DNA from 3 places in the Acidaminococcus timonensis genome. Region 2 is predicted to be linked to each of the others. Evidence: riboswitches for the same ligand, from Rfam matches in the RefSeq annotation. Region 2 holds a riboswitch; each other region holds the start of a gene.
What was found. Region 2 has a riboswitch for S-adenosylmethionine ahead of BQ5462_RS05835 (MetQ/NlpA family ABC transporter substrate-binding protein). Riboswitches for the same ligand answer to the same signal wherever they lie in the genome.
Positions count from the first base shown of each region.

Region 1: linked by a shared signal. The riboswitch ahead of BQ5462_RS06495 (methionine ABC transporter ATP-binding protein) and the one ahead of BQ5462_RS05835 (MetQ/NlpA family ABC transporter substrate-binding protein) in region 2 are both predicted to bind S-adenosylmethionine.
Region 3: linked by a shared signal. The riboswitch ahead of metK (methionine adenosyltransferase) and the one ahead of BQ5462_RS05835 (MetQ/NlpA family ABC transporter substrate-binding protein) in region 2 are both predicted to bind S-adenosylmethionine.

Region 1 is NZ_FNWH01000006.1:561,815-572,481, forward strand. Features, by position in the region: gene rfbB (dTDP-glucose 4,6-dehydratase) at 1-356, opposite strand, end outside; gene BQ5462_RS06490 (methionine ABC transporter permease) at 1,030-1,692, opposite strand; gene BQ5462_RS06495 (methionine ABC transporter ATP-binding protein) at 1,682-2,719, opposite strand; SAM riboswitch class I at 2,792-2,905, opposite strand; gene BQ5462_RS06500 (YerC/YecD family TrpR-related protein) at 3,987-4,292, shown strand; gene hisZ (ATP phosphoribosyltransferase regulatory subunit) at 4,289-5,458, shown strand; gene hisG (ATP phosphoribosyltransferase) at 5,472-6,125, shown strand; gene BQ5462_RS06515 (pyridoxal phosphate-dependent aminotransferase) at 6,179-7,330, shown strand; gene hisB (imidazoleglycerol-phosphate dehydratase HisB) at 7,347-7,934, shown strand; gene hisH (imidazole glycerol phosphate synthase subunit HisH) at 7,936-8,550, shown strand; gene hisA (1-(5-phosphoribosyl)-5-[(5-phosphoribosylamino)methylideneamino]imidazole-4-carboxamide isomerase) at 8,547-9,275, shown strand; gene hisF (imidazole glycerol phosphate synthase subunit HisF) at 9,280-10,038, shown strand; gene hisIE (bifunctional phosphoribosyl-AMP cyclohydrolase/phosphoribosyl-ATP diphosphatase HisIE) at 10,035-10,667, shown strand, end outside.
Region 2 is NZ_FNWH01000006.1:407,402-418,068, forward strand. Features, by position in the region: gene BQ5462_RS10920 (3-hydroxyacyl-CoA dehydrogenase NAD-binding domain-containing protein) at 1-1,114, shown strand, start outside; gene BQ5462_RS05815 (Crp/Fnr family transcriptional regulator) at 1,168-1,803, shown strand; gene pflA (pyruvate formate-lyase-activating protein) at 2,041-2,766, shown strand; gene pflB (formate C-acetyltransferase) at 2,979-5,258, shown strand; gene BQ5462_RS05830 (RluA family pseudouridine synthase) at 5,395-6,315, shown strand; SAM riboswitch class I at 6,482-6,587, shown strand; gene BQ5462_RS05835 (MetQ/NlpA family ABC transporter substrate-binding protein) at 6,683-7,507, shown strand; gene BQ5462_RS05840 (M20/M25/M40 family metallo-hydrolase) at 7,525-8,856, shown strand; gene BQ5462_RS05845 (LysR family transcriptional regulator) at 8,850-9,713, opposite strand; gene BQ5462_RS05850 (ABC transporter ATP-binding protein) at 9,823-10,667, shown strand, end outside.
Region 3 is NZ_FNWH01000004.1:12,554-23,220, reverse strand. Features, by position in the region: gene BQ5462_RS00440 (threonine aldolase family protein) at 1-530, shown strand, start outside; gene BQ5462_RS00435 (NifB/NifX family molybdenum-iron cluster-binding protein) at 701-1,474, shown strand; gene citC ([citrate (pro-3S)-lyase] ligase) at 1,566-2,612, shown strand; SAM riboswitch class I at 2,674-2,782, shown strand; gene metK (methionine adenosyltransferase) at 2,835-4,013, shown strand; gene priA (primosomal protein N') at 4,015-6,411, shown strand; gene def (peptide deformylase) at 6,677-7,153, shown strand; gene fmt (methionyl-tRNA formyltransferase) at 7,150-8,088, shown strand; gene BQ5462_RS00405 (DUF116 domain-containing protein) at 8,092-8,853, shown strand; gene rsmB (16S rRNA (cytosine(967)-C(5))-methyltransferase RsmB) at 8,863-10,215, shown strand; gene rlmN (dual-specificity RNA methyltransferase RlmN) at 10,212-10,667, shown strand, end outside.

The DNA.
Region 1 (10,667 bases), 150 kb from region 2:
CGCTGGATGCCATATTTCCGGCAGGCGTCCATGAGAACGGAAGTCCCGAGGATGTTCGTTTCCAGGAAAATTGCAGGATCCAAAATGGATCGGTCCACATGGGATTCGGCCGCAAAGTTGACCACGATATCGGGGTGTCGTTCTTCGAAGAGAGCGTATACAGCCTTGCGGTCACAGATATCCAGCTTGCGGAACTGGAAATGGGAGTGGTCCATGATGGGCGCCAGGGTAGCAAGGTTCCCGGCATAGGTCAGTTTGTCCAGGCAGATGATGTTAGCCTCAGGGTGCTGCTTCAGCACATAAAAGATAAAATTGGAGCCGATGAACCCGGCACCACCGGTTACAAGAATTTTCATGAGCGTGTCCTCCCGGGATTCATTATAGCAAATGGGCAGTCACTAGTCTCTAGTCACTAGTCTGCAGCCAAAGGAACAAATTTGCCCAGGGGCAAATTTGTTTGAATGTATGGCCCGCTGGGCGACCTGGGCTCGGATGTCCCTTATGGGCCATCCCTACGCAGAAACGGATATGTTGGCGTTCTTCCGTAGGGCCTACCCGTAAGGGGAGTCCGTTCCCAGGTATCAGACCGCGACAGCGGGCGGTTCACCGAATCGCCCCTAATTCGATGAGCCCGCCCCCTCGAACGCCTTTTGTACGATCGTAATGCTTACAGAGTGCGGCCGAACGCCATTCCATTCAAAAAAGTCCGCCCTCGTCGGGCGGATTTTATCCTGAAGCAGAGTATTGCACTTTATAATGGAAATATAAAGTCGATTCCAAACCTCAAAAATGGTGATTTTTGAGGTCAACATTTTTTTAGGCCGCAATTTTTACAGATTTTGAGGTGACAGGATCATGCCATATGAATCATTATATAAACTTTATTATATATCGTGTCTGGAACCCAGAAGGTCCTTCACAGGGGAGCTTATCCTGAAGCGGAAATCATCAAGCACCTGGATCAGGCACTGGCAATCCTGCATAATGAAAGAAATATAAAAAACTGGGCACCATCGAGGCGCCCAGTTTTTATTTGATCTTCGTCTTATTCAATTTGCTGGAAATCTTGTTCCCGATGCTCTGTACCACCTGCACCAGGGCAATCAGCACGATGACGGTGGCAATCATGGTGTCAGCCTGGAACCGCTGGTATCCGTAGCGGATGGCCAGATCTCCCAGGCCGCCGCCGCCCAGGGCACCGGCCATGGCGCTGGAACCGATCAGGCTGATCACGGCCAGGGTGATGCCCAGGACGATGCTGTGCATGGCTTCGGGCAGCAACACTTTCCAGATGATCTGCATGGGGCTGGCTCCCATGCTCTGGGCGGCTTCGATGACGCCGGGGTCCACTTCCAACAGAGAGGATTCGATGATCCGGGAAATGAACGGGGTGCAGGAAATGGTCAGGGGTACGATGGCGGCGGTGGTCCCGATGGAGCTGCCCACGATGAGGCGGGTCAGGGGGATGATGGCCACCATCAGGATGATGAAGGGGATGGACCGGAGGGCGTTCACGATGGAGCCCAGGGTTTTGTGCAGGGCAGGGTTTTCTTTGATGTGGCCCTTGCCGGTAATGGTCAGGATCACGCCCAGGGGGATGCCGCAGATTGTGGCGATGGCGGCGGACAGGGCCACCATGTACAGGGTTTCGCCCAGGGCTTTCACCAGCAGATGAATCATATTAGGAGACATAACCAATCACCTCGTCTTTGACTTTTCTAGAATGCAGGTAATCCAGGGCCTGTTTCAGATGGCCCTCGTCACCTTCCAGTTCGATGAGCAGGGTGCCGAAGGGGGTATCCTGCAGGTTTTCGATGTTGGCGGTCAGGATATTCACATTCGTGTCGTACTTCTTGATCAGTACGGCCACCACGGGCTCGCCGGCGCTGTCGCCGATGAAGCTCAGGCTGACCAGGGCCTTGTCGCCGCTCTTGTACTCTTTGTGCAGATCCAGTTTCTTGACGAAATCGGGCAGGTCGTTGTGTTGGATGCTGGCCACGAATTCCTTGGTGGTGGTCTTCTGGGGATTGGTGAAAAGGTCCACCATGGTGCCCTGTTCGATGATCTGGCCGTTTTCGATGACGGCCACCCGGTCGCAGATCTCTTTCACTACGTTCATCTGGTGGGTGATCATGACGATGGTGATGTGCAGCCGTTTGTTGATGTCACGGAGCAGGTTCAGGATGGATTCTGTGGTCTGGGGATCCAGGGCGGAAGTGGCTTCGTCGCACAGCAGCACTTTGGGGTCGCTGGCCAGGGCCCGGGCGATGCCCACCCGCTGTTTCTGCCCGCCGGACAGCTGACTGGGGTAGTGGTCGGCCCGGTCGGCCAGGCCCACCAGATCCAGCAGGGGATCTACCTTCTTTTTAATGGAAGCCTTGTCCAGGCCCTGGATTTCCAGGGGGAAGGCGATGTTGCCGTAGACGGTGCGGCTGGCCAGCAGGTTGAAGTGCTGGAAGATCATGCCGATGTTCTGCCGGGCTTTGCGCAGCTGTTCTTCGCTGAGGGCAGTCATTTCCTGGCCGTCTACGAAGACCTTGCCACTGGTGGGCCGTTCCAGCATGTTGATGCAGCGCACCAGGGTGGATTTGCCGGCACCGGACAGGCCGATGATGCCGAAGATCTCACCTTCGTTGATGGTCAGGTTGATGTCTTTCAGGGCATGGAGATCGCCTGAGGCGGTGTGATAGATTTTTTCAATGTGCTCCAATTGGATCATGGGGTGGACACCTCCGTGGAAAATAAAAAATTCCTCTTCAGCGAATGAAGAGGAATCAGATTTGCTCACTCATCTTCATCTTTCAGGCAATGCCTGATGGACTTAGCACCGTTCGTGGAAAGGAGCGCTTTCCAGATGGTTGCCGTAACTTCATAGGGCCAGTCCCTCCGTTACTCTGGATGAATTCCGTGTATCTCAAATGATACTGTATAAAGTACAGTTTGTCAAGCGCCACCTTGTGGCCCGGTGAGTTGGGGGGAGTTCAGTCGTCTGGACGACGAAGGCGAGAGTGCAGGGCTGGACCTATCCACCAGCCATACGGCTGGTCCCCCTTCCCTTCCAGGGAAGGACAAAGAACGTTGTGTCCCCTGCGACGGAGACGACGAATAGGAATGGAACGTTGTGTCCCCCTGAAAGGGGGAAAGGGCCCGCCTTTGGCGGGTAGGGGGTTTTTAGTAGAGTCTTACGATAACAGGGGGAACTTTTTGAACGGGTGATGGGGGGTGCTGCAGTCGGTTGTACGACGAAGGCGAGAGTGTAGACTGGACCCATCCACCGTGCATGCGCACGGTCCCCCTTCCCTTTCAGGGAAGGACAAAATATTGTGTCCCCCTGAAAGGGGGAAGGGGCCCGCCTTTGGCGGGTAGGGGGTTTTAGTAGAGCCTTACGATAACAGGGGGAACTATTTGAACGGGTGGTGGGGGTGTGCTGCAGTCGTCTGGACGACGAAGGCGAGAGTGTAGTGCTGGACCTATCCACCGTGCATGCGCACGGTCCCCCTTCCCTTCCAGGGAAGGACAAAGACTTGTGTCCCCCGCGACGGAGACGATGAACAGGAGTCTTCCAGTCCGTGTCCCCCTGAAAGGGGGAAAGGACCCGCTTGCGGGTAGGGGGTTTTTAGTAGAGCCTCATGATAACAGGGGGAACTTTTTGAACGGGTGGTGGGGTGTGCAGTCGATCGTACGACGAAGCCGAAAGTGTAGGGCTGGACCCATCCACCGTGCATGCGCACGGTCCCCTTCCCTTCCAGGGAAGGACAAAAGATATTGTGTCTCCCAGTCCGTGTCCCCCTGAAAGGGGGAAAGGGCCCGCTTGCGGGTAGGGGGTTTTTAGTAGAGCCTTACGATAACAGGGAAACCTAAAACAATTTTCACAAATTCACAAAAACTACTTGCTTTTACTTCTTCATCGTAGTAAAGTAATAAACAGCTAAAGCAAACGGCTGCAGAGCCGATTGCAATCCATCTAGGAGAAAGGGGCTTCGATCATGGTAGCCGGACTAAACCAACGGGAACTGAAACAACTGGCCAATGCTTTCACCCTGCTGAAGGATGAAGCTGGGGCTCTGGCTTTCCTGGAAGACATCTGCACCCCCAACGAACTGAAGGCGCTGAGCCAGCGCCTGGAAGTGGCGGTGCGTCTTCACCGGGGCGAAAATTATGCCAGGATCGTCAAGGATACGGGCGCCAGCAGCACCACGGTATCCCGGGTGAATCGCTGTTTGAATTACGGGGCAGGGGGCTATCGGACCCTGATCCCGGAACTGACCAATAAAGGAGAAGAAACCAAATGAGTACTGTACTGCGGATCCCTTACGGGACGAGAGATATCCTGCCGGGAGAGGCCCGGGCCAAACGGGAGATCGAAGACAAGATCGCCAACAATTTCCTGAGCTGGGGCTATGATGAAGCCGTTACCCCCACCTTTGAATACGCGGATACCTTTGCCCTGAGCGGCGCCGGCATCAATGAAGAAAGCATGCGGTTCATGGACCGGAACAACCGGACCCTGATGCTGCGCAGCGAAATGACCACGCCCCTGGCCCGGATGGTGGCTACCCGGCTGAAGAACGACAAGGGCGTGAAACGACTGTTCTACATCGCCAACGTGTTCCGGCACGAACAGACCCAGGCGGGCCGCCAGTGCGAATTCTCCCAGGCGGGCATCGAACTCATCGGGGCCGAAGCTCCCATGGCGGACGCGGAAGTGCTGGCCCTGGCTGTGGAAAGCCTGAAGGCAGCGGGCCTGCAGGACTTTTTGATCAGCATCGGCCACAGCGGCTTTTTGGCCGGCCTGATGGAAGACGCCAAGCTGACGAAGAAGCAGGCGGATTTCGTGAAGAGCATGATCCTCTCCCACAATGCGGTGGGCCTGGAGGAAGCGGCGGAACGGTTCATCCCCAAACCGCTGAAGGACATGTTCCGCGACCTGCTGTACCTGCAGGGCGGCCGGGACCTGCTGGACAGCCTGGAAGCCCGGGTGACGAACCCCAAGAGCCTGGATGCCCTGAAGAACCTGAAGGCCATCTACAAGCTGGCGGAAAGCTATGGCGTGGCTCCGTATCTGTCCTTCGACCTGTCCCTGATCCGCAATTTCGATTACTACACCGGCATGGTGTTCGAGGCCTATGCGCCCCAGATCGGGTTCAACATCTGCGGCGGCGGCCGGTATGACCATATGATGGAAGCCTTCGGGGATCCGGAACCGGCCACGGGCTTTGCCATGGGCATCGACCGGATCATCCTGTCCCTGCGGCGGGACGGCCGGCTGAACATGGATTCCAAGTGGGATATCTACGTGGCATGGGCTCCCGGGTGCCAGGCCAAGGCCATCCAGAAGGCCATGGAACTGAGAAACGGCGGCAAGAACGTGAAAGTGGGGACCAATGCCATGACCCCGGAAGAAGCGGCCAAGGCCTGTGCGGCCAATCGGTGCGAAGCCGTAGCCTATGTAGGATAGGAGAGACGATACAATGGATTATTTAACGATTGCCCTGCCCAAAGGGAAACTGTTTGCAAAAAGCGTGGAGCTCCTGGCCAAAGTGGGCTACGCTGCGGAAAACGTGGTGGAGGATTCCCGGAAGCTGGTCATTACCAACGAAGAGACGAAAGTGAAGTTTTTGATCGTAAAGACCGTGGACCTGCCCACGTACGTGGAATACGGCGCCGCCGATATCGGGATCATCGGCAAGGATGTGCTGAACGAGGAACGGAAGGATATCTACGAGTTGCTGGATATGGGCTTCGGCGGCTGCCACCTGATGATGGCCGTGCCGGAGAACAAGGTGCTGCCGGAACTGACGGATTACGCCCACATGCGGGTGGCCACCAAGTATCCCCGGTGTGCGGCCGATTTCTTCGACAAGCTGGGTATGCAGATGGAGATCATCAAACTGAACGGGTCCATCGAACTGGGGCCCATCGTGGGGCTCAGCGACAGCATCGTGGATATCGTGCAAACGGGCCGCACCCTGCGGGAAAATAAATTGAAGGAAATCGTCAGCGTATTCCCCAGCACGGCAAGACTGATCGCCAACAAGGTCAGCTTCAAGATGCAGTACGACCGGATCCGGAAACTGGTGGAAGACCTGAAAGTGGTGCTGGCGGAAGAAAAGCCGGAAGAATAATTTGTGTCCCCCGCGACGGAGGGGCGGACAAAAATCCAAGGAGGCATCCCCCCATGAGCAACATACAAGCCCGGGACACGTTAGCCCGGATCGAAGAGTATCAGGTGGAAACGGTACCTGATGCGGATATCATTGTCAATGCCAACGAAACCAACTGGGACATGACCCCGGAACTGCGGCTGGAACTGAACAGCCGGCTGGCAGAGCACCTGTTCAACCGGTATCCCTCCATGCACGGGGAGGACCTGTGCGCCGCCATCGCCGCCAAGCTGGGCTTTGACCCGGAACTGGTGGCCATCGGCAACGGTTCCAGCGAGCTCCTGGAAAAGGCCTGCTACGCCTTCGGGGGCCCGGGCCGCAAAATCGCCTGCCCCACCCCCAGCTTCAGCATGTACCAGACCTACGCCATCCTGGCGGACAGCGAACCGGTGCTGTTTCCCCTGACGGCGGATGGGTTCGTGGATCCGGATACGGTCATCGACTTTGCCAGAGAGCAGCAGCCGGCCCTTTTGATCATCTGCAACCCCAACAACCCTACGGGCAACTATAACCGCCGGGAAGGCATGGAAAAGATCATCCGGGGCGTGGACTGCCCGGTGATCATGGATGAAGCCTATCTGGAATTTGCTGTGGAAGAAGGGGACCCCCGGGAACTTTCCACCATGGACCTGGTGAAGGAAGTGGACAACCTGCTGGTGCTGCGGACGTTCTCCAAGGCCTACGGGCTGGCCAACCTGCGGATCGGCTACGGCATCGGCAGCGCTGCGGTCATGAAGGTACTGAAAAAGGTGCTGCTGCCCTACACGGTGAACGGGTTCTCCATCATGGCGGCGGAACTGCTGTTCAGCAAACCGGACGTGCTGAAGGAACGGGTGGACATGGTGGTCAGCGGCCGCCGGTACCTGCGGGAACATCTGGAAGCCATGGGCTTTCGGGTGCTGCCCAGCGCCACGAACTTCCTGCTGGCTTTGCCGGCAGGGAAGGTGCTGGACAAACTGGCGGACGGCGCCGGTGCCCGGGATCTGCCCAGTGCGGAAAAGGCCAAGGCGGCAGGCAGCTATCTGTTCCATGAACTGCTGAAGAAACGGGTACTGATCCGGGACTTCAGCCAGAACAACCGTCTGCCGGGCGGTCTGCGGATCTCCGTGGGCACGGCGGAAGAAAACCCCAAGATCATCGGGGCCATCAAAGAAATCGTACAATAACAGGAGGCATAGGGCTATGCGGGAAGGTTGTATCGAACGGAATACGAAAGAGACCCAGATCAGCGTGAAGCTGAACCTGGACGGCACCGGCAAGGCAGACATCAAGACCGGTGTGGGATTTCTGGATCATATGCTGACCCTGCTGGCGGTCCATTCCTTTATGGACCTGACGGTGCGGGCCAAGGGCGACCTGGAAGTGGACTGCCACCATACGGTGGAGGACGTGGGCATCGCCCTGGGGCAGGCCATCGCGCAGGCCCTGGGAGATAAAAAGGGCATCCACCGGTACGGCAGTTTCCTGCTGCCCATGGATGAAGCCCTGGCCGAAATCGCCCTGGACTTTTCCGGACGGCCCTATCTGGTGTGGAATGCGGACCTGATTCCCCGGGTGACCCTGGGCAATTTCGACACGGAAATGGGCGAGGACTTTTTCCGGGCCCTGGCCATGAACTGCGGCCTGACCCTGCACATCAACGTGCCCTACGGCAAGAACACCCACCATATGCTGGAAGCCATCTTCAAGGGCGTGGCCCGGGCCATGAGTGAGGCCGTGGCCATGGATCCCCGGGTGCACGGGGTCATGAGCAGCAAGGGGGCACTGTAATATGGAAAAAGACACCATCGTCATCATCGACTACGGCCGGGGCAACCTGCACTCGGTGTACAACGGGCTGCTGAAGATCGGGGCGAATCCGGTGGTCTCCGCGGACCCGAAAGTGATCAAGGAAGCCCCCAAGGTGATCCTGCCCGGGGTGGGCTCTTTCGGCGACTGCATGGAGACCATGCGGGCCCGGGGCCTGGAGGAAGCGGTCCAGGAAGCCCTGGCCAGCGGCAAACCCTTCCTGGGCATCTGCCTGGGCGAACAGCTGCTGTTCGAAAGCAGCGAGGAAAGCCCCGGCGTCAAGGGCTTGGGCTATTTCAAGGGCCAGGTGAAGAAAATCGTCACCCCGTACAAGATTCCCCACATGGGCTGGAACCGGATCACCACGGTGAATCCGTCGCCCCTCATGAAGGACGCGGACGGCCAATACGTCTACTTCGTTCACAGCTATCATGCGGTGCCGGAGGACCCGGGGATCATCACCTCCGTCTGCGAGTACGGCACGAAAATTACGGCCAGTGTGGGCCGGGGCAGCGTACAGGGCTTCCAGTTCCATCCGGAAAAGTCCAGCTTTGCAGGCCTGGCCATGCTGACGGCCTTTAAGGAGTGGAAGCTATGAACATCTATCCTGCCATCGATCTGCGGGGCGGCAACTGTGTCCGCCTGGTGAAGGGGGATTTTTCCCGGGAGACCATCTACAGCAGGGATCCGGGGGCCATGGCCAGAGAATGGGCCGCCGCCGGAGCCAGCTCCATCCACGTGGTGGACCTGGACGGGGCCCTGGCCGGTGAAAGCCGGAACCTGACGGCCATCAGGGCTATTATGGAACAGGGAGGCATCCCCATTGAAGTGGGGGGCGGCATCCGGAACATGAGCCACATTGAACGGCTGCTTGCGGCCGGGGTCCACCAGGTGATCCTGGGCTCTGCGGCGGTGAAGGATCCCCAGCTGGTGAAGGATGCCTGCAGGGCCTATCCGGGCCGCATTGTGGTGGGCATCGACGCCAAAAACGGGGACGTGGCCGTAGAGGGCTGGGAAGCCAGCGGCCACATCCAGGCGGAAGAACTGGCTAAAAAAATGGCTGATGCCGGGGTGGAGCGCATCATCTTTACGGACATCGCCCGGGACGGCATGCTCAGCGGGGTGAATGTGGAAGCCACCGTGGCGGTGGCAAAGGCTTCGGGCCTGAAGGTCACTGCCAGCGGCGGGGTGGCCAGCCTGGAAGATTTGAAGATTTTGAAAAAAAGAGAAACAGATGGCGTCGAAGGGTGTATTATAGGAAAGGCGTTATATACCGGCGCCATTGACCTTCGCCAGGCTGTAGCGATTGCGAAGGAGGCGTAGAGCCATGTTGGCAAAACGGATCATACCCTGTCTGGACGTAAAAGATGGACGGGTGGTAAAGGGGACCAATTTCGTGGGCCTGCGGGATGCAGGCGACCCGGTGGAACTGGCCAGCCAGTACGAAAAGGAACAGGCCGATGAGCTGGTGTTCCTGGATATCACCGCGTCCCTGGAAAAACGCAAATCCATGGTGAAGACCATCGAACGGACGGCCCGGGAGGTGTTCATGCCCCTGACGGTAGGCGGCGGCATCGGTTCCATTGAAGATATGCGGGCGGTGCTCCTGGCCGGAGCCGACAAGACCAGCCTGAACACGGCGGCCGTGAAGGATCCGGATCTGATCCGCCGGGGCGCGGAAGCCTTCGGGAACCAGTGTGTGGTCCTGGCTGTGGATGCCAAACGACGGGGAGAAGATTCCTGGGAAGTGTACATCAACGGGGGCCATACCCCCACGGGCCTGGATGCCCTGGAGTGGATCAGGAAGGCCGTGAGCCTGGGAGCGGGAGAAATCCTGCTGACCAGCATGGATGCGGACGGCACCAAGGATGGCTTCGACATCGAACTGACCCGGAAAGTAGCCGAAGCGGTGCCCGTGCCTGTGATCGCCAGCGGCGGGGCAGGCTCCCTGGAAGACTTCTACGATGTACTCACAACCGGCAAGGCTGATGCGGCTCTGGCCGCTTCCGTATTCCATTATGGAACGTTTACCATCCGCCAGGTGAAGGAATACTTGCGGAATAAAGGAGTGGACGTACGGTTATGAAACTGGATGTAAGCAAATTGAAATTCGATGACCGGGGCCTGATCCCGGCCATTGTGCAGGATGTAAAGACCGACAAGGTCCTGATGCTGGCCTATATGAACGGCGAAAGCCTGGCCCGCACCATTGAGACCGGGTATACCTGGTTCTGGAGCCGCAGCCGGCAGGAACTGTGGAACAAAGGTGCCACCAGCGGCCATACCCAGAAGGTGTACAGCATTACCTACGACTGCGACGGGGATACCCTTTTGGTGAAGGTGGAGCAGAAGGGTGCCGCCTGCCATACGGGCCATTATTCCTGCTTCTTCAATCCCCTGTGGAACAGTGCCTCCGGCGAGAGCCTGCCTGTGGCCGACAACCGGCTGCCCCAGGTGATCAACGAACTGTACAAACAGATCCAGTGCTACCAGGAACGGCAGAAAGCCCAGCACAAGCTGCTGCAGGCGCCCAGCCAGGACCCGCTGCTGGAACAGATGGGGGCCGATGTGACCCGGACCCTGCTGGCTTCCAAGAACCACGATGCGGACCAGGTTGTTTACGAAATGGGCGATTTATGGTATCATTGCCTAGTACTGCTGGCTTACCATAACATTACACCGGGCGAGATGCTGGTGGAAATGGCAGGCCGCAAA
Region 2 (10,667 bases):
AGCGCAGGGCCGGCTGATCCATACGTACCGCAGCGACAGCCCGGCAGAACAGAACAATTATTTTGTGGATATCTACCGGTTCCAGGCACCTTTTGCGGAAAAGGACGTGACCATCCAGGAAAAGGAAGTGGAAAGCTTCAAGCTGGCCACCCCGGATGAGATCCGTGCCCTGGGGGCCAAGGACGACTTCCTGCACTTCAAACGGCTGGAAGGGCTGCTGCCCGGGGCCATCCGGAAGATCACCATTGCCGGGGCGGGCACCATGGGCTATTCCATGGCGGACATCTTCGCCCAGCAGGGCTATGAGGTGACGCTGTGGAACCACCGCCAGGCCACCCTGGACAGGGCAAAGACGAAGATTTCTGCCGGGGCTGTGGACAAGATCACCTATACCACCAGCCTGGATGCCTTCAGGGGCCGGGATCTGATCGTGGAAAGCATTGTGGAAGATCTGGACAGCAAACTGGCTTTCTACCAAGAGATGACGCCGCTGGCGGACGCCCGTACCCTGATCGCCACCAATACGTCCGGCCTGTCCATCAACAAACTGGCGGAAGCTGTCACCGGACCGGACCGGTTCCTAGGGATGCACTGGTTCAACCCGCCCACCCTGGTCCCCCTCATCGAGATCATCAAGAACGACCACACCCGTCCGGAGGTGGCCACGGCCATTTATGACCTGAGCCTTGCCATCGGCAAGAAACCGGTGGTGCTGGAACAGGATGTCCCCGGATTTGCGGCCAACCGGATCCAGCTGGCGGTGCTGCGGGAGGCCCTGAGCCTGGTGCAGAAGGGCGTGGTCAGCGTGGAAGGCATCGACGCGGTGATGAAATACGGCCTGGGCTTCCGCTGGGCCTGCCTGGGGCCTTTGGAGACCATCGACTTCGGTGGCCTGGATGTGTTCGAGCACATCAGCGAATACCTGATGCCCGACCTGGAGGATTCCCATGAGGTACCGCCGCTTCTGGCGGAAAAGGTGAAGAACGGCTGCCTGGGCGTGAAGAGCGGAAAGGGGTTCTATGACTACAGCGGGGACAAGGCCAAAGAGGCTACCCGGGCCCGGGATGCCAAGTTCCAGGCGGTCTATGAAGCCCTGTATGGAGAGCAGAAATGAAGCCTCAGGTCCCTGACCACTGCAAAAAATGCGGGGGTGAATGTTTGAAGAATGTGGAATTCCTCATCGGGCTGCCTCCGGAAAAGGTGGCCACCCTGCTGCAGCGGGCCCAGCGGCTGCACCTGCGGAAGGGGGAATACCTGTTCCGGGAAGGGGACCCCTGCAATGCCATCTATATCATCCACAGGGGACGGGTGAAGCTGAGCGCCTATGACCAGGACGGGCTGGAGCGGATCGCCGGCATCTTTGTGGAGCACGATACCATGTGGGAAGGGGTGCTGGTACCCAACAGCCAGTATTCGGCTTCCGCCATCGCCATGACGGAGGTAGACTGCTGCAGGCTGGCCCGGAGAGACTTTGAGGAAGCCATCCATGAGCCGGAGGTGGCCCTGCGCATCATCGGCATGCTCAGCAAGAAGCTCCATGACGCCAACCGGCGGAACCTGCTGAAGAGCATCGCCGATCCCAAGGAACGGGTGGCCGGCCTGCTGCTGTACCGGTATCGCCGCCAGACTGGGGACGTGGTGACCCTGCGCCTGGAGGAAATGGCCGGGCTCATCGCCCTGCGCCCGGAAACCATCAGCCGCAAGCTGAAGGAGCTGGAACGGGAAGGCTACGTAAAAAAGACCGGCCAGAGCAGCATCCAGATCCTGGATCCGGATGGGCTGATGGAGATGGTGAATTATTGAGAAGCCAGACCGCTCGCTACGCTCGCTGAAAGACGTCAGACATCAGCTTGTCCGGCGATGAGATGGCCGGCCGGACTGCTTCGTCGAACAAAGCTGACATCTGACATCTGGATTCTGACATCTTGAATCTTTGACCCCAGTCAAAGATTTCTTCCGGCAAAAATCATACAATGACCCTGTCAAAAGGTTCGGGTTCGACCCCTTTGACGGGGTCTTTTTTTGTAGAGGAGGTTTGCGATGCAAGGACGTATCCATTCCATTGAATCCTTCGGGTCCGTGGACGGACCGGGGACACGATTCATCATCTTCGTGCAGGGGTGCAACATGCGCTGCCTGTACTGCCATAATGTGGACACCTGGGACTGCCACAAGGGCCAGCTGCGCAGCACCGACGACCTGCTGGACCAGGCAGAGCGGTACCGGCCCTACTGGGGACCGGAGGGAGGCATCACCGTCAGCGGCGGGGAACCCCTGCTGCAGATCGATTTCCTGCTGGAGCTGTTCCAGAAGGCCAAGGCCCGGGGCATCCACACCTGCATCGATACGGCAGGACAGCCTTTTACCCGGAAAGAGCCCTTCTTCAGCAAGTTCCGGCAGCTGATGGAAGTGACGGACATCCTGCTTCTCGATGTGAAGCACATCGACCTGGAAGCCCACAAAAAGCTGACCGGGTGGGGGAACGAAAACATCCTGGACCTGTTCCGGTACCTGTCGGACATCCACAAGCCCATCTGGGTACGCCAGGTGCTGGTACCCGGGTATACGGATGATCCGGCCAGCCTGCAGCGGACCCGGGAATTCCTGGATACCCTGACCAATGTACAGCGGGTGGAGGTACTGCCCTACCACAACATGGGGCTGTACAAGTGGGAAGAGCTGGGCATCCCCAACCAGCTGAAGGATGTGGAGCCGCCCACGGAGGAACAGGTGGATGCCGCCCGGAAAATTTTGAGAGCGGTATAGCAGGGGTGTGAAAAAATGATTTTCCACACCCTGTCACCAGTCACTCGCCGATGGAAGCCAGCTGACGCTGGCCAACGGAATCCTATTGATGGATGGAGTAAAAATAGTTAGTTAAACCAAACTTGACTGGAATCAAGGTTTCCAAATCCCCAATCGGGTATGATGGAGCCATCGAAAGCGGAAGATTCAAGAACTGATAAGGAGGATCTTTTATGAACAAGCTGACTGAAAGCGTTGCCTGGAGAGGTTTCAAAGGTGTGAAATGGACGGATGATGTGAACGTCCGTGATTTCATCCAGAACAACTATACCCCCTATGACGGCGACGAAAGTTTCCTGACGGGGCCCACGGAAGCCACCAATAAACTGTGGGGCCGGGTCCAGGAACTGCAGAAGGAAGAACGGGCCAAGGGCGGCGTGCTGGATTGTGAAACGGAAGTGGTCTCCAGCCTGACCGCCTACGGCCCTGGCTATATCGATGAAAAACTGAAGGACCTGGAACAGGTGGTGGGCCTGCAGACGGACAAACCCCTGAAACGGGCGTTCATGCCCTACGGTGGCATCAAGATGGCAGAAGAAGCGGCCGAAACCTACGGGTACAAAGTGAACCCCAAGTTCCACAAGATCTTCACCGACTACCACAAGACCCACAACCAGGCGGTGTTCGATGCCTATACCAACGAAATGCGCAAAGCCCGTCACAGCCATATCGTGACCGGCCTGCCTGACACCTACGGCCGGGGCCGTATCGTGGGGGACTACCGCCGGGTGGCCCTGTACGGCATTGACTTCCTGATCGACAAGAAACAGGAAGACCTGGACAACTGCGGCTGCGGCGTCATGACCGACGACGTCATCCGGCAGCGGGAAGAGCTGGCGGAACAGATCCGGGCCCTGAAGCAGATGAAGGAAATGGCCAAGGTGTACGGCTATGACATCTCCGCTCCGGCCAAGAACGCCAAGGAAGCTGTGCAATGGCTGTACTTCGGCTACCTGGCTGCGGTAAAGACCCAGAACGGCGCGGCCATGAGCGTGGGCCGTATCTCCACCTTCCTGGATATCTACATCAGCCGTGACCTGGCGGAAGGGACCCTGACCGAACAGCAGGCCCAGGAACTGATCGACCACCTGACCCTGAAATTCCGCATGGTGAAATTCGCCCGGATCCCGTCCTACAACCAGCTGTTCTCCGGAGACCCGGTATGGGCCACCCTGGAAATGGCCGGCATCGGCATGGACGGCCGCCATATGGTCACCCGCAACGACTACCGGTTCCTGCACACCCTGGAAAACATGGGGCCTTCTCCGGAACCGAACCTGACGGTGCTGTATTCCTCCGCACTGCCGGAAAACTTCAAGAAGTATGCGGCCCACATCTCCATCACCACGTCCTCCATCCAGTATGAAAACGACGATGTGATGAAACCGGTATGGGGCGATGACTACAGCATCTGCTGCTGCGTGTCCGCCACCCAGACCGGTAAGGAAATGCAGTTCTTCGGCGCCCGTGCCAACCTGGGCAAATGCCTGCTGTATGCCATCAACGGCGGCAAGGATGAAAAATTCCTGACCAAGGACGGCAAACATATGCAGGTGGGACCGGAATACGCACCCATCACCTCCGACGTGCTGGACTACGGCGAAGTGATGCACAAATTCGACCTGATGATGGACTGGCTGGCCGGACTGTACGTGAACATCCTGAACCTGATCCAGTACATGCATGACAAGTACTACTACGAAGCGGCTGAAATGGCTCTGATCGATACCGATGTGCGCCGGACCTTCGCAACGGGCATTGCCGGGTTCTCCCATGTGGTGGACTCCCTGTGCGCCATCAAATACGCCAAGGTTTCCACCGTCCGCGATGACTCCGGTCTGGTGGTGGACTACAAGGTGGAAGGGGACTTCCCCAAATACGGCAACGATGATCCCCGGGCCGATGAAATCGCCGTATGGCTGCTGAAGACCTTCATGACCAAACTGCGGAAACATCATACCTACCGGAACTCTGAACCCACCACTTCCATCCTGACCATTACCTCCAACGTGGTGTACGGCGGTGCCACCGGCGCCCTGCCTGACGGACGCAAAGCCTACACCCCCTTTGCTCCGGGTGCCAACCCTGCGTACGGCGCTGAACAGAACGGCCTGCTGGCTTCTCTGAACTCTGTGGCCAAGCTGCCCTACGAATACGCACTGGACGGCATTTCCAACACCCAGACCATCGCTCCGGAAACCCTGGGCCACAACGAAGAGGAACAGAAGGCAACGCTGGTCCGTGTGATGGACGGCTACTTCGACCAGGGGGCCCACCACCTGAACGTGAATGTGTTCGGGGTGGACAAGCTGATCGACTGCATGGAACATCCGGAAAAACCGGAATACGCCAACTTCACCATCCGGGTATCCGGGTATGCGGTGAAATTCATCGACCTGACCCGGGAACAGCAGCTGGACGTAATCGCCCGCCGCGCCCATCAGAAGATGTAACCGATTTCGGAAAGACCGCCTGCGGGCGGTCTTTTTCCTTGTGGAGCTCTGCAAGGAGATCGTTGGAAAAATATGGAGGAAAAGAGGAGCTGCTGCGGGCCATGGGCAGCCGTCCTCTGTTGCAAAGGAGGAATCTATGGAACTGCGTTACCAGGTGGACCGGGATCATGCCGGGTGCTGTGTGCGCCAGGCAGCCCGAGGACCGCTGCACCTTTCGGAAAAGCTGTGGAGGAGGATCAAATGGAACGGCACAATCACCGTGAACGGATCCCTGGTCAGGAACCCCTCACACAGGCTGGAAGCGGGAGATCGTCTGGTCCTCCGCTGGGAAGAAAAGGCAGCAGTGATACCGGTCCATCTGCCCCTTTCCATTTTGTATGAGGACGAAGATCTGCTGGCTGTGGACAAACCGGCGGGCATGCTGATCCATCCCACCTGGTCCGGGGCCCGGGATACCCTGGTCCAGGCGGTGGGAGGCTATTTCCACAGGACGGGACAGGCCTGCGGCATCCATCCTCTGTACCGGCTGGATCGGGACACCACCGGCATCCTGCTGGTGGCCAAATCTGCCTTTGCCAAACATGCCCTGACCAGGAGCCACAGCCAGATTTACCGGGAATATCTGGCCATCTGTGAAGGCCATCTGGAACATCCCCGGGGCCGGATCGTTCATCCTGTGGGACGGGTGGGAGAAGGGGTGGACCGGTGGACCGTGCGTCCCGACGGTCGGCCTGCGGTGACGGACTATGAAATTCTGGCAGAGGGGGAGGGACGGACGGTGCTCCGGATCCATCTCCTCACCGGCCGCACCCACCAGATCCGGGTCCATTTCGCCCACGAAGGGCATCCCCTTCTGGGGGATCCCCTGTATGGGAACATGCACCCCACCCTGCGGCGCCAGGCCCTCCACGCCTGGACCGTCCGATTCTGCCATCCCCGGACTGGAAAAGAACTGTTCCTCCAGGCACCGGTGCCGGAGGATATGAGAAAAGAGGGCTGTGCACACATCGCCTCCTTTTCCCCAGGCCAGGGATCCTCCCGCTTTCTCAGGATATAACCTGAAGTTAGGCAATCCAATCCCCGGGCTCTGGTCCGGTCCGCCAAATGGACACCGGCCTACTGAGGGCCGGAAAAGGTTCCCATCCAAACTGTTTTCATATCGGTTACAAAAAGTCCTTGACAATCCTACCAACCTACTATACAATGTGACCATAACAGAATAACCTTCATCGAGAGCAGCTGAGGGATTTGGCCCTATGACGCTGCGGCAACCCCCTTTGACGGGAAGGTGCCAATTCCAACGGGAACCGGTTTCCTGGCAGATGAATGCGAGCCCAGTCATCAAAAAGCGCCATCTGCGGAAAGCAGGTGGCGCTTTTCTTTTGGTCTGCACTCCCTGAAGGAAAACAAAGGAGAGATGAACAATGAAATTGAAAAAATGGATCGCCGGTGCGGTAGCCGTACTGGCACTGGCCGGCCTTACCGCCGGCTGCGGCAGCAGCGACAAGAAGGCAGCAGCGCCTGCGGAGAAGAAGTCCATCACCGTGGGCATTACCCCGGGGTATTCGGAAGAAGTCATGGAAGTGGTGAAAAAGGAAGCCGCCAAACAGGGGCTGACGGTGGAAATCAAGACCTTCAGCGACTATGTGACCCCGGACCAGGCCCTGGCCCAGAAGGATATCGACCTGAACTCCTTCCAGCATGAACCCTTCCTGCTGGCCTTCAACAAAAAGAACGGGACCAAACTGGTGAGCATCGGCAAGACCTATCTGGCCCCTCTGAAACTGTATTCCACCAAGATCAAGGACATCAAGGACATCCCGGACGGTGCCAAGATCGCCATCCCCAATGATCCTTCCAACGGTGGCCGGGCCATCCTGATGCTGAGCAAACTGGGCCTGCTGAAAGTGAACCCGGATGTGAAAGCCACGGAACTGACCGTGAATGACATCACCGAAAACCCGAAACACCTGCAGATCCTGGAACTGGAAGCGGCGCAGCTGCCCCGCAGCCTGGATGATACCACGGCCTCCGTCATCAACGCTGGCTATGCCAACAGCGCCAAACTGGCTCCGGAACTGGCCATTGCCAAGGAAGACAACACCAGCCCGTACGTGAACATCATCGCCGCCCGGGAAGAAGACAAGGACAACCCCACCTATCAGAAATTCGTGAAGATCTTCCAGAGCCAGCCTGTGAAGGACTGGATCGAAAAGAACGCCAAGGGCAGCCTGGAACCGGCCTGGTAAGGAAGAAGGTCTGAGCCATGGCACTGACAGAAGAAGACAAGAAATACGCAGCCCATCTCCAGCGGTTCATCCAGTGCGCCACCGTGAGCAATGCCAACGTGGACAAGGTGGACTGGAAACAGTTCGACAGGCTGCACCAGGCTTTCCGGGAATTCTATCCCCACATCTTTTCGGAGATGGAACTGGAGGAAGTGGGGCAGGCCGGACTGCAGTTCCATCTGAAGGGGACCAGCAGTGAAAAGAAACCCCTGCTCCTGATGAGCCATCAGGATGTGGTGGAAATCGGGGACCGCAGCCAGTGGTCCTTCGACCCCTTCGGGGGTGAGATCAAAGACGGCTGCATCTGCGGCCGGGGCACCACCGACTGCAAGCACCTGCTGCTCAGCGAACTGGAGGCAGTGGAAGCCCTGCTGGCTGAGGGCTGGCGTCCCAGCTACGACCTGTACCTGTCTCTGGGCTACTCGGAAGAGGTGTACCTGGAAAACGATGTGGACGGGGCCGAAAAACTGGCCGGGAACCTGCAGCGCAAAGGGGTGCACCTGGGGACCGTGGTGGACGAAGGGGGCGGCCTGTTCCCGGCAGGGGAAAAATTGGAAGCCCGCATCGGCCTGGCGGAAAAATCCCCGGTGAACTTTGAGATTTCCGTCCGTTCCGCAGGCGGTCATTCCAGCCGTCCGGGCAGAGGTACGGCCCTGGGCACCCTGGCCAAAGCCATCGTTGCCATCGAAGGCCATCCTTTCCCCTATCGCCTGACCCCTCTGGCCAAAGCCCAGCTGGCCGGCGAAGCGCCTCTGAAAACAGGGGAAGAACGGGAAATCTTTGCCGATCCCGAAGGACACTGGGAACAGCTGTGCGCACTGGCCCAGGAGGATCCCCGGCTGGATGCCCTGCTGCACACCACCATCGCCTTCACCATGGCCGGTGCCAGCCAGCAGCCCAACGTGCTGCCCAGCCTGGCCACCGCCCAGATGAGTGTCCGGGTGCTGCAGGGAGATACCATTGCAGGCGTTACGGAATATTTCAAACAGTTCCTGCCGGAGGGCGTGGCCATCCGCCACGTGTCCGGACGGGATCCGCTGCCCGCTTCCGATCCCAACGGGTATGGGGTACAGGTGGCGGAAAAAGTGCTGGCCGACCTGTACGGGAACCGGGTACAGACAGTGCCCTTCCTGATGCTGGGAGGGACGGACAGCCACTACTACCGGAACATTACGGACAACATCCTGCTGTTTTCCGGCCATGTGCGGGATGACCGCTGGGGCGCAGCCCACCAGGTGGATGAAAAGATCCCGGTGGATGCCCTGCGGCCCAGTGTGGAATTCTTCAAACGGTTTTTACAGACTTACTGAGCATTGTCCCAGAATCGACGGGCGGCCTCCTGGAGGGGCCGTCCTTTTTTGCGCACCAGGCATACCTGGCTGGTAAGGGTTTCTTCTGCCAGAGGGATGGCAACCAGATCGTGGCTGAGAGAGAGCACACTTTCCGGAATCAGGGCAATGCCCAGCCCGGCCTGGGCCCATTGGAGGCAGCTGCGGGCATCATCGGCGGTGCAGCGGAAAAACAGGGGAAGGGACCGTTTCTCGCAGAGCTGACGGAGGATGGCTTCCCATCGCCGATACCTCAGCAGGGGCTTTTCCACAAGCTGATCCAGGGCCAGAGATTCCGGCAGAGGATCCGGGAACCAGCTGGGGGTACCGGTGGCCACGAAGTTTTCCCGGCAGAGAACCTGGACGTCCAGCTCCTGGGGGGAGAAAGGGGTACGGACCACGGCCAGGTCCAGGGTTTCCTTATGGAGAGCGTCCAGAAGCTGGTAGGTGTTGCCCTCATGGAGCTGGATGGGGATATCCGGGTTCTGCTGGAAGAAATAGGCAAGGCCCTTGAAAAATGTGTTGCCCGTGCCGGAGGAGATCATGCCCAGGTGCAGGCTGCCCTTTTTGCCCAGACGGAAATTCAGCATATCCTGCCGGGCGGACTGGGCCAGGTCCTGCATCCGTTTGGCAGTGTCGTACAGGCTCTTGCCGGCTTCCGTCAGGTGGATGCGGCGGCTGCCGATGCTGCGCTCCAGCAGACGTACTCCACAGCGCTTTTCCAGGTTCTTCAGCTGCAGGGAAACGGGGGGCTGGGTCAGGTTCAGGCGCCGGGCCCCGGCGGAGATGGAGCCTTCCTCCACCACAGCAATGAAGCAGTTCAGTTGTTCCAGGTTCATAGATGGGCCTCCTATATGAGAATTATATAACTTGTTATAAAAGCAATATCAAGTAAATAGCAATATCTATGATACCATAAGAGTATGAAAAAGACATGAGGTGAAACAGATGAAATCATTTCTTCCATACTTTCAAGGCTATACCCGGGACTGTCTGCTGGCACCGGCTTTTAAACTGCTGGAAGCCCTGATGGACCTGGCGGTGCCCCTGGTGATCGCCGCCATGATCGACCGGGGCCTGGGGAATGGGGATGAAACGTTCCTGCTGGAATGTTTCGGAGCCCTGATCGCCCTGATGATCCTGGGCATGGGCTTTTCCTTTACGGCCCAGTACTTTGCCGCCCGGGGCAGTGTGGGGTTTACCACGAAACTGCGCCAGGCCCTGTTTGACCATGTGCAGGGCCTTTCCTACAAAGAGCTGGACACCCTGGGGACGGATACCCTGATCACCCGGCTGACCAGTGACATCAACCAGGTGCAGACCGGACTGAACATGGGGCTCCGGCTTCTTCTGCGGAGCCCGTTCATCGTGTTCGGAGCCATGCTCCTGGCCTTCACCATCGACGTGCCCAGTGCCCTGGTGTTTGTTGTGGCGGTCCCGCTGCTATTGGCCGTGGTGGTGGGCATCATGGTCCGCAGCGTGCCGCTGTTCACCCGGGTCCAGGGGGCCCTGGACAAGTTGCTCCAGACCACCCGGGAGAACCTGACCGGGGTGCGGGTGATCCGGGCCTTCTGCCGGGAAGCCGATGAAGTAAAGGAATTCGATGACCGGAACGAGACCGTGACCCGCAGGAATCTGCAGGTGGGCCGCTGGTCGGCGGTGATGACTCCCGCCACGTACCTGCTGGTGAACCTGGCCACGGTGGTATTGATCCGCCAGGGGGCCCTGCGGGTCCAGCTGGGCTATCTGGCCCAGGGGGATGTGGTGGCTCTGTACAACTACATGGCCCAGAT
Region 3 (10,667 bases), on a different contig from region 2:
ACAAGCTTCCCCTGTTCGTGGATGGGGCCCGGCTGGCCTACGCTCTGGGCACACCGGAAAACGACGTGACCCTGCCCGATCTGGCTCGTCTGTGCGATGTGTTTTACATCGGCGGGACCAAATGCGGGGCTTTGTTCGGTGAAGCTGTGGTATTCCCCAAACCCGGATTCGTGCCCCATTTCTTCACCATGGTGAAGCAGCATGGTGCCCTTCTGGCCAAGGGACGGATCAGCGGTCTCCAGTTTGAGACCCTGTTTACGGACGGACTGTATGAAGGACTGGGCCGGCATGGCATCCAGATGGCCCGGAAGATCCGCCGTGCCCTGCTGGAAAAAGGGTATGAACTGCCTTATCCGGCACCCACCAACCAGCTGTTCCTGCTGCTGGACAAAAAGAAGGCCGACGAACTGGCCGAAAAAGTGGTGCTGGGGTTCGGCACAGAGTGGCCCGACGGAAGGGTTCTCATGCGCATCTGCACCAGCTGGGCCACCCGGGAAGAGGATGTGGAGAAGCTGATTGCCGTCCTTTAGGAAATAGTGGCTGGTGAAGGAAGTCAGCTCACAGGCCAGGGACGGGCTTACCTGGCCTGATATTTTTTGTTCATCTGTACCAGGTACTCACAAATCTCATAGTCCCTTGACTTTTCCTCTTTTTCGGATACAATATGAATTAATGGCATATGCCGATAATAAAAGGCGAGGTGAGAAGATTGCCCAGACCGGTTCGGAAACGGCGGGTGTACCAGCAACCAGGGAGTTTCTATTTTGTGGGGGCCAACCCTTCCAGGGGCGACGTGGTATTGACCCTGGATGAATTCGAGGCCGTGCGGCTCTGCGACTATGTGGGGCTGGAGCAGGGGGAGGCAGCGAAACGCCTGGATGTGGCCCGCTCCACATTTCAAAACATCCTCAACCGGGCTCGGAAAAAGCTGGCAGAGGTCCTGATCTACGGGAAAGACCTGCGGATCGAGGAAGGCAGCGTGGAGTTCGCCCGGGACCCGGAATGGGGCTGCTGCCAGTTCATCCTGCAGTCGGTCCGCCGGGTGGGCGGTCTTCCAGATTTTCCGAAGGAGGAACAGGATATGAAAATTGCAGTGACCTATGATGCGGAAAACGGCGAGATTTTCCAGCATTTCGGCAGGACGGAGAATTTCAAGGTCTATGAGGTGGAAGACGGCCAGGTGAAGGAAGCTAGGGTGGAAAGCACCAACGGGCAGGGGCACGGCGCCCTGGCCGGTGTGCTGAAGGATCTGGGGGTGGAAACCCTGATTTGCGGCGGCATCGGCGGCGGGGCCCAGCAGGCCCTGAACGCCCAGGGTATCCGTTTCTACGGCGGCTGCAGCGGTCAGGCAGACCAGGCGGTGGCCGATTTCCTGGCCGACAAGCTGGCCTACCAGGAAGACATCCAGTGCGCCCATCATGAGCACCACGACCACGGCGAAGGCGGCTGCGGCCATCACGGCTGCCATCATTGAGACCTGACATAAAATGGGTTGTTCCCACAAAGGACAACCCATTTTTTTTATGTTATAATGGGAACAATTTTGAAAGCATAAGGAGATAACCATGTCTGATTACTTCATTTCCCAGGTCTATCCCTCGGACGCCCGGACCAATGCCCAGGTGGACGCCCTGCTGCAGCAGGAGGGGATCCGGCGGGATGCCAACCTGGATTATACCTGCGTGATGTTCGACAACGACTACCACGCCATCGCCACGGGCAGCTGCTTCGGCAACACCCTGCGCTGCATGGCCGTGGATCACCACCACCAGGGCGAGGGGCTCATGAATGAGATCGTGTCCCACCTGGTGCAGTACCAGTACGAACGGGGCAACCTGCACCTGTTCCTGTACACCAAATGCAATTCGGCCAAGTTCTTCGGCGATCTGGGCTTCTACGAAATCGCCCGCATCCAGGACCAGATTGTGTTCATGGAAAATCGGAAGGACGGTTTCTCCAGCTACCTGGACCAGCTGGCCCAGACAAAGGTGGACGCACCCAAAGTGGGTGCCATCGTCATGAATGCCAACCCCTTTACCCTGGGACACCAGTACCTGGTGGAAAAAGCGGCGGCGGAAAATGATGTGGTGCATCTGTTCATGGTCAGCGAAGACGCCAGCCTGTTCCCTTATACTGTGCGCAGGCAGCTGATCAAAGCCGGTACGGCGCACCTGAAGAACCTGCGGTATCACGACAGCGGTCCGTACATCATCAGCCAGGCCACGTTCCCCAGCTATTTCCAGAAGGATGCGGAAGCGGTTATCACCAGCCATGCCAACCTGGATCTGGCCATCTTTACGAAAATCGCCCACAAGCTGGGTATCACTGCCCGGTATGTGGGAGAGGAACCCACCAGCGTGGTTACCGGTCTGTACAACCAGGTGATGCAGCAGAAGCTGCCCGAGGACGGCATCCAGTGCATCGTGGTGCCCCGCCGGGAAGAAGACGGCCAGGTGGTCAGTGCTTCCACCGTGCGCAAGGCCATCCAGGAGGACAACTGGGACCTGGTGCAGCAGCAGGTGCCTCCCACCACCTGGGAATTCCTGCGCAGTGAAGCGGCCAAACCCATCATTGCCAAAATCAGGAGAGAGAAAGACGTGGTCCATTATTAAGGGGGGCCACTCTTGACAATTATACTGTATCTGATATAATTACACCATCACAATTACATATAGCTCATCAAGAGTGGTGGAGGGAATGGCCCTTTGAAGCCACAGCAACCATGGCCTTTGGGTCAACGGTGCTAAGTCCTGCAATGCGTTATTCGATTGTGAGATGAGAGTCCCATATGTACTCTCATGTTTTGAGAGTATTTTTTTTGCAAGGAGGAAACTATGAGAAAAGTCTTTACGTCTGAATCTGTGACGGAAGGGCATCCTGACAAGATTGCCGATCAGATTTCTGATGCGGTGCTGGATGCCATCTTGGAAAAAGACCCGGATGCACGAGTGGCTTGTGAAACCCTGGTGGCGACAGGCCAGATCCATATTGTAGGGGAAATTTCCACCAGCTGCTACGTGGACATCGCCAAGATTGCCCGGCAGACGGTGATCGATATTGGTTATGACCGTGCCAAATACGGCTTTGACGGGGCCACCTGCGGAGTCCTGATTTCCATCGATGAACAGTCTCCGGATATTGCCCAGGGGGTGGATGAATCGGACGAAGCCAAGGCCGGTGACCATACCGACGATGAAAAGATCGGCGCCGGCGACCAGGGTATGATGTTCGGATACGCCACTGACGAAACCCCGGAATACATGCCCCTGCCCATCTCTTTGGCTCACAAGCTGGCCCGCCGGCTGGCCCAGGTCCGCAAGGAGGGCATCCTGCCCTACCTGCGTCCTGATGGCAAGACCCAGGTTTCTGTGGAATATGAAGACGACAAACCTGTCCGCGTGAATACCATTGTGGTCTCCGCCCAGCATGCTCCGGAAATTTCCATGGAACAACTGCGCAGGGACATCCTGGAATACGTAATCAAACCGGTGGTCCCGGCTGACCTGCTGGACGAAGACACCATCTACCACATCAATCCCACCGGCCGGTTCGTCATCGGCGGTCCTCAGGGGGATTCCGGTCTGACCGGGCGGAAAATCATCGTGGATACCTATGGCGGCATGGCCCGTCATGGGGGTGGCGCTTTCTCCGGAAAGGATCCCACCAAGGTGGACCGGAGTGCGGCCTATGCAGCCCGTTATGTAGCCAAGAACGTGGTGGCAGCCGGCCTGGCCCGGAAATGCGAAATCCAGCTGGCGTATGCCATCGGTGTGGCACGGCCGGTTTCCATCAGCGTGAACACCTATGGGACCAATGCCATTCCTGAAGAAGAAATCGTGAAACTGATCGAAAAGAACTTCTCCCTGACCCCGGCAGGCATCATCAAGAGCCTGGATCTGCGGCGACCCATCTACAAGCAGACGGCAGCCTACGGCCATTTCGGCCGGACGGATGTGGATCTGCCCTGGGAACGGCTGGATAAAGTGGATGCACTGAAAAAGGCACTGCAATAATATGGAATACGCCAAGGTTGCCATCAACCTGCCGGTGAAGAACCTGTTCCGGCAGTTCACCTACCATGTGCCCGAGAGCCTGGATTTCCTGGCTCAGGGCTGGCGGGTGGTGGTGCCTTTCGGAACGCAGCTGGTGGAAGGGTTCATCGTCGAGGAGGACAAGGCACCGGATCTTTCCCGGGAGCTGAAGGACATTGCGGACGTGGTGGGTACGGAGCCCTGGTTCGACAGCGAAATGCTGGCCACGGCCTATTGGCTGAGCCAGTATTATCTCTGCAGCCTGGCCGAGGCCCTGCGGCTGTTCATCCCCGGCAAGAAAAGCCTGGCCGCTACCGGGAATTATGTACCGGTGCCGGACTGGACGAAACCGCTTCCGCCCCGGGAACAGGAACTGTATGACTTCCTGTGCCGGAAAGGGCCGCTGCCCCGGAAGGCCATCCGGAAACTGCCTGGAGGAGAAACTGCCCTGAAGGGCCTCATCACCCGGCAGGCGGTGGTACTTTCTTACGATGTGAAATACAAGCTGCGGCAGAAGTCGGAACGGACGTTCCAGGCCACACCGGAAGGATTGGCGGCATATCAGGATGGAAAGGTCCGGGGCAAAAGCCAGCAGGCTGCCCTGGACCTTTTGTCGTCCGGGAATGTGGTCAGCGGACCGGAAATGACCCGGCATGGTATCTCTACAGAGGTGCTGCGGACCATGGTGCTGCGGGGCTGGCTGCTGGAAGGCCGGCACCGGGTACTGCGGGACAGCTACGAAAAACTGGAGGCCCGGAAGGAGACCCTGGAGCTGACGGAGGAACAGAAGGCAGCTATTCAGGCAGTGGATGGGGCCCGGAAGGAACATGAACCTCGTACTTTCCTGCTCCAGGGCATCACCGGCAGCGGCAAGACGGAAGTCTATCTGCGGCTGACGGAACGGGCTCTGGCGGACGGAGGCCAGGTGCTGGTCCTGGTGCCGGAAATCGCCCTGACCGGACAAACCGTGAAACGGTTCAAGGCCTGGTTCGGGGGCGCTGTGGCTGTGGCCCACAGCCGGTTGTCCGCCAGCGAGCGGGCGGATGTGTGGCAGAAAATGCGTTCCGGCCAGGCACGGGTACTGATTGGGGTCCGTTCGGCCGTGTTCTGTCCCTTTTCCAATCTCTCTCTGATCATCCTGGACGAAGAACATGAGGGAAGCTACAAACAGGAGGAACGCCCCAGCTATCACGCCCGGCTGGTGGCCCAGTACCGGGCCCACTACCGGAAACTGCCGGTGGTGCTGGGTTCGGCCACCCCGGACCTGGAATCCTACTATCTGGCAGAAACAGGGGTTTATACCCACCTGTACCTGAAGCATCGGGCCCGGGAAGGGGCCCATCTGCCCCAGGTGTCCATCGTGGACATGCGGGAGGAGCTGCAGAAGGGCAACCGAACCGTACTGTCGGAAGCTCTGCGCAGCCGGCTGGAGGAAACGGTGCAGCACGGGGAGCAGGCCATCATCCTGCTGAACCGGCGGGGCTATTCCACCTTTGTCATGTGCCGGGACTGCGGAGAATCCATCAGCTGCCCCAACTGTGCCGTGTCCCTGGTGTACCATGCCCGGGAACAGCTGCTGGAATGTCACTATTGCGGCCATACGGAACCGGTGCCCACGATCTGCCCTCATTGCGGCAGCAAGCGGATCAAGTTCTTCGGAACGGGTACGGAAAAGGCGGAAATGGAGATCCAGAGCCTGTGCCCCGGCGTGAAGCCTCTGCGCATGGACCAGGACTCCACCAGCCGGAAGTTCGCCCACGAGCGGATCCTGTCGGAATTTCGCAGCGGGGCCTACAATGTGCTCCTGGGCACCCAGATGGTGGCCAAAGGGCACGATATCCCCAATGTGACATTGGTGGGGATCTTGAGCGCTGATTCCCAGCTGAACCTGCCGGACTTCCGCAGCGGCGAGCGGTGCTTTGCCCTGCTGACCCAGGCCGCAGGCCGGGCCGGACGGGGGGATAAGCCGGGCCATGTGATCTTCCAGGCCTACGATGCGGAAAATCCCATCCTGCAGCTGGCAGCCAGACAGGATTACGAAGGCTTCGCCAAACTGGAGCTGGCCCAGCGGAAGGAGCTGGGGTATCCGCCCTTTACCCGGATGCTGAAGGTCACCGTGTTGCACAAGAATCAGGAGGAAGCCCTGGCTACAGCCCAGAAGCTGGTGAATGCCCTGGAGGCCTGGCAGCTGGAAACGAAGCAGCCTCTGGAGATCCTGGGCCCTTTCCCGGCCATCGTGGCAAGGGTGAACCAGATCTACCGGATCAACGTGCTCTTAAAGAGCCCTCAGCTGAAGCCGGTGAAGGACTGGCTGCGCCAGTCCGACTTCCGGGCGCTGCCCAACGTACTGTTCGATGTGGACCCTATGAGTGTGGTATAAAAAGAGAGCCGTGGAAAAATTCCACGACTCTCTTTTTCTGTCGGTCACCCGCTACCCACCAACGCAGTCTTCCACTTTTTCAATGGCACCTGCCGGGCAGCCGTCCATGGCTTCTTCACCTGTTGCCTTTCGTATAGGATGGAGCAGGAAATGATTTCGTTTGTATGACAACAAAAAAGAAAAAGGAGAAAAGGGGCAACAGTGGACAACAGACGGCCATTGGCCTTATAATAAAGGGTAAAATTGCGATAGGAGTCGATGTATCATGGCAATCTATGACATTGTGAAAGTGGGAGCCCCCATCCTGCGGGAAAAGGCTGCTCCGGTCAAACGTTTCGATAAAAAATTAGGTAAATTATTGAAAGACATGGCGGAAACCATGTATGCCGCCAACGGCTGCGGCCTGGCGGCACCCCAGATCGGGCTGAGCCAGCGGCTGGTGGTCATCGATGCCGGCGATGGTGCCGGGATCCGGGAATTCGTGAACCCGGTGCTCACGGACCCGGTGGGCGAAGCCGTGGATTCCGAGGGTTGCCTCAGTGTCCCTGATTACGAAGGGGAAGTGAAGCGGGCCGCCCAGATCACCGTCCATTTCCAGGACAAAAAAGGCGACCACTACAAGCTGACCGCCGATGGTCTGCTGGCCCGGGCCCTGCAGCATGAATGTGATCACCTGGAGGGGATCCTGTTCATCGACAAGGCCATCAGCCTCACTGCCAAACCAAAGGAAGAAGAAAGATGAGAATCGTATTCATGGGAACGCCGGAATTCGCTGCGGCCAGCCTGAAAGCGCTGGTGGAATCCGGACAATATGAAATCGCTGCGGTGGTGACCCAGCCCGATCGTCCCAAAGGCCGGGGCCACAAGGTACAGATGAGTGCGGTAAAGGAATACGCCCTCAGCCGGGATCTGCCCGTGCTGCAGCCCCAGCGGGTGAAGACCCCGGAATTCCAGGCGGAGATGGAGAAAATCCAACCCGAGCTGATTGTAGTGGCAGCTTTCGGGCAGTTCCTTCCCAAGAGCCTGCTGGACCTGCCCAAATATGGCTGCATCAACGTCCATGCTTCTCTGCTGCCCCGGTATCGGGGAGCGGCCCCCATCCACTATGCCATCCTGAAAGGCGAAAAGGAAGCGGGTGTCACCATCATGCAGATGGATGTGGGCATGGACACCGGCGCCATGCTCAGCAAAGTGGCAGTCCCCATCGGGCCGGAAATGTGCCAGGGAGAACTCCACGATATCCTGAAGGAAAAGGGCGCACACCTGCTGCTGGAAACCATTCCCAAAATCGTGGACGGGACCATCGAACCGGTTCCCCAGCCGGAAGCAGAGGCTACCTATGCCTCTCTGATCACCCGGGACATGGAGAAACTGGACTGGACGAAGCCGGCAACGGAGCTTCACAACCAGATCCGGGCCTTCGATCCCTGGCCGGGTTCCTTCACCCTGCTGCCTGATGGTAAACGGCTGAAGCTGTGGAAGAGCCGGGTGGCGAAGGCGAACGCTACCCAGGGAACACCGGGAGAAGTGCTCCGGGCTGATGCCCACGGGCTTATCATCGCCTGTGGCAGCGGCAGCCTGGAAGTGGTGGAATGTCAGCCTGAGGGCAAGAAACGGATGCCGGCCGCTTCTTTTGTAAACGGCAAGCATGTAAAAGTAGGGGACAGACTGGAGTAAACCATGAACAGGGGATTTCAGCCGAAAAAACGGCTTTTCATCGCCCTGGTTTCCCTGGCGGCCCTGGTGGCTGCCGGAGCGGCCTACGGGCTGTGGGAAATCATGGTGCCGGGCCTCAGCCAGATCCATCCCTGGCTGCCCCATGTGGTGGGATGGGCTGCCTTCCTGCTGAGCCTGGCCCTGGTGACCGGGGTGGTGGGCATTGTCCTGGCCATCCTGGGATTTCCCACCATGCGTTTCTTCTATTTCTGGGCCTGGCATGTGATCAATCTGCTGTATCCCATCGCCGTTTCTCTGGGCAAGCTCATGGGTGTGTCCAAACGACGGGTGGAGCAGTCCTTCATCGAAGTGAGCAACCATCTGGTGCGTCGTCAGCACATCAGGGTACCGGCGGATCGGCTGCTGATCCTGACGCCCCATTGCATCCAGCTGGACACCTGTCCTTTCAAGGTGACCCGGGATATCCACAACTGCCGCCAGTGCGGCCGGTGCGGGGTGGGACAGCTGCTGGCCATTTCACAAAAATACAACGTCCATGTGGCCATTGTCACCGGTGGTACCCTGGCCCGGCAGGCTGTGAAGAAGGCCCGGCCCAAAGCCATCCTGGCAGTGGCCTGTGAGCGGGACCTGACCAGCGGCATCCAGGACGTGTTCCCGCTGCCGGTGATCGGGGTGCTGAACGAACGGCCCAACGGACCCTGTTTCAACACCTGTGCCGATATGGGTAAAATCGAGGCGGCGGTACGGTCGCTGATTCTGGAATGAGGAAAGCCAATGAACGTTACTACCAAAAATCCGCGGGAAGCGGCACTTTTGATCTTACAACAAATCTTTCTCAAGGGAGCTTACGCAAACCTGGCACTGGCCCAGGGGCTGCGTGGGGCTCCTTTGTCTGCACTGGACCGAAAACTGGCCACGGAGCTGGTTTACGGGACCGTGAAGACCATGGGCACCTTGGACTGGTATTTGGGCAAGGTGGTGAATCGGGCTCTGCGGAAACTGGATCCTCTGGTACTGGTGATCCTGCGTCTGGGGGCCTACCAGATCCTGTATCTGGACCGGATCCCGGATTCAGCGGCCTGCAATGAAAGTGTCAAACTGACCAAGAAATATGTCCACGAAGGTGCGGGAAAACTGGTGAACGGGGCCCTGCGGCAGCTGGCCCGGACCCGGGACCAGTGGAAATTTCCGGAGGGCCCGGACCACGAACTGGAACGGATTGCCCTGGAATACTACCATCCGGAATGGCTGGTACGCCGCTGGAAATATCGGTACGGCCTGGAAGAGGCTGTGAAACTGTGTGAATTCGACAACGCCCGGCCGGTGTTTTCCCTGCGGGTGAACACCCTGGCCATCAGCCGGGAGGCACTCCGGAAACAGCTGGCAGAAAAGGGCATCGAGACCCATGTGTCCCGGTGGTCCCCGGACGGTCTCTTGTGCGATACCCTTCCTTCCCTGGAAGCCCTGGTACAGGATTTCGGCCGGGACATCTACATCCAGGACGAAAGTTCCATGCTGGATGGGGCAGTCCTGGATCCGGCGCCGGGAGACCGGGTCATCGATCTGTGCAGTGCACCGGGAGGCAAGACCACCCATCTGGCCCAGAAAATGCAGGACAGGGGAGAAATCCTGGCCCTGGATCTGTATGAACACAAACTGGCTCTGGTGCGGCAGAATGCGGAGCGGATGGGCATCCACTGTATCAGGACCCAAAAGCAGGATGGCACCGTATTGGTGCCCGAATGGGAGAATACGGCGGACAAAGTGCTGGTAGATGCTCCCTGCAGCGGCCTGGGTGTACTAAACCGCCGGGCCGAGGCCCGCTGGACCAAGGAAGAACGGGGACTGAGCCAGTTCCCGCCCCTCCAGAAAAAGATCCTGGCCAACGGGGCCCGGTATGTGAAACCGGGAGGCCGGCTGTTGTACAGCACCTGTACCCTGGAACAGGATGAAAACACCCGGGTACGGAAATGGTTCCTGGAGCAGCATCCGGAATTCCGCACTGTTCCTTTTCCCCATCCCCTGACAGGAGAAAGTGTGGAGGAACTTCAGCTGTTGCCCCAACGGGATGGCATCAACGGCTTTTATCTGTGTCTGTTTGAAAAGACGAAAGAGAGTAAGGAATGACGAAAAAAGAGATCATGGGCCTGACCCTGGAAGAACTCCAGACGGAACTCATGGGTCTGGGCCTGAAGAAATTCCGGGCGGAGCAGGTATTCCGCTGGCTGTATGAGAAAGCTGCCGTGGATTTCGGTCAGATGAGCAACCTGGGCAAGGAGACCCGGCAGATTTTGGCAGAGCAGTATACCATTGCCACCAGCCAGGTGAAGGTGCTGAAGGAATACCGGTCCCAGGACGGCCTGACCCATAAGGTCCTGCTGGAACTGACGGACGGCGCCACCGTGGAGACGGTGCTCATGCACCACGACTACGGCTACAGCGTGTGCCTGTCTTCCCAGGTGGGCTGCGCCATGAACTGCGCTTTCTGTGCCAGCGGGCTCCACGGGTTCGTGCGGAACCTGACTCCGGCGGAAATCCTGGCCCAGCTGTATTTCTTCCAGAGCCAGCTGGGGCCCCAG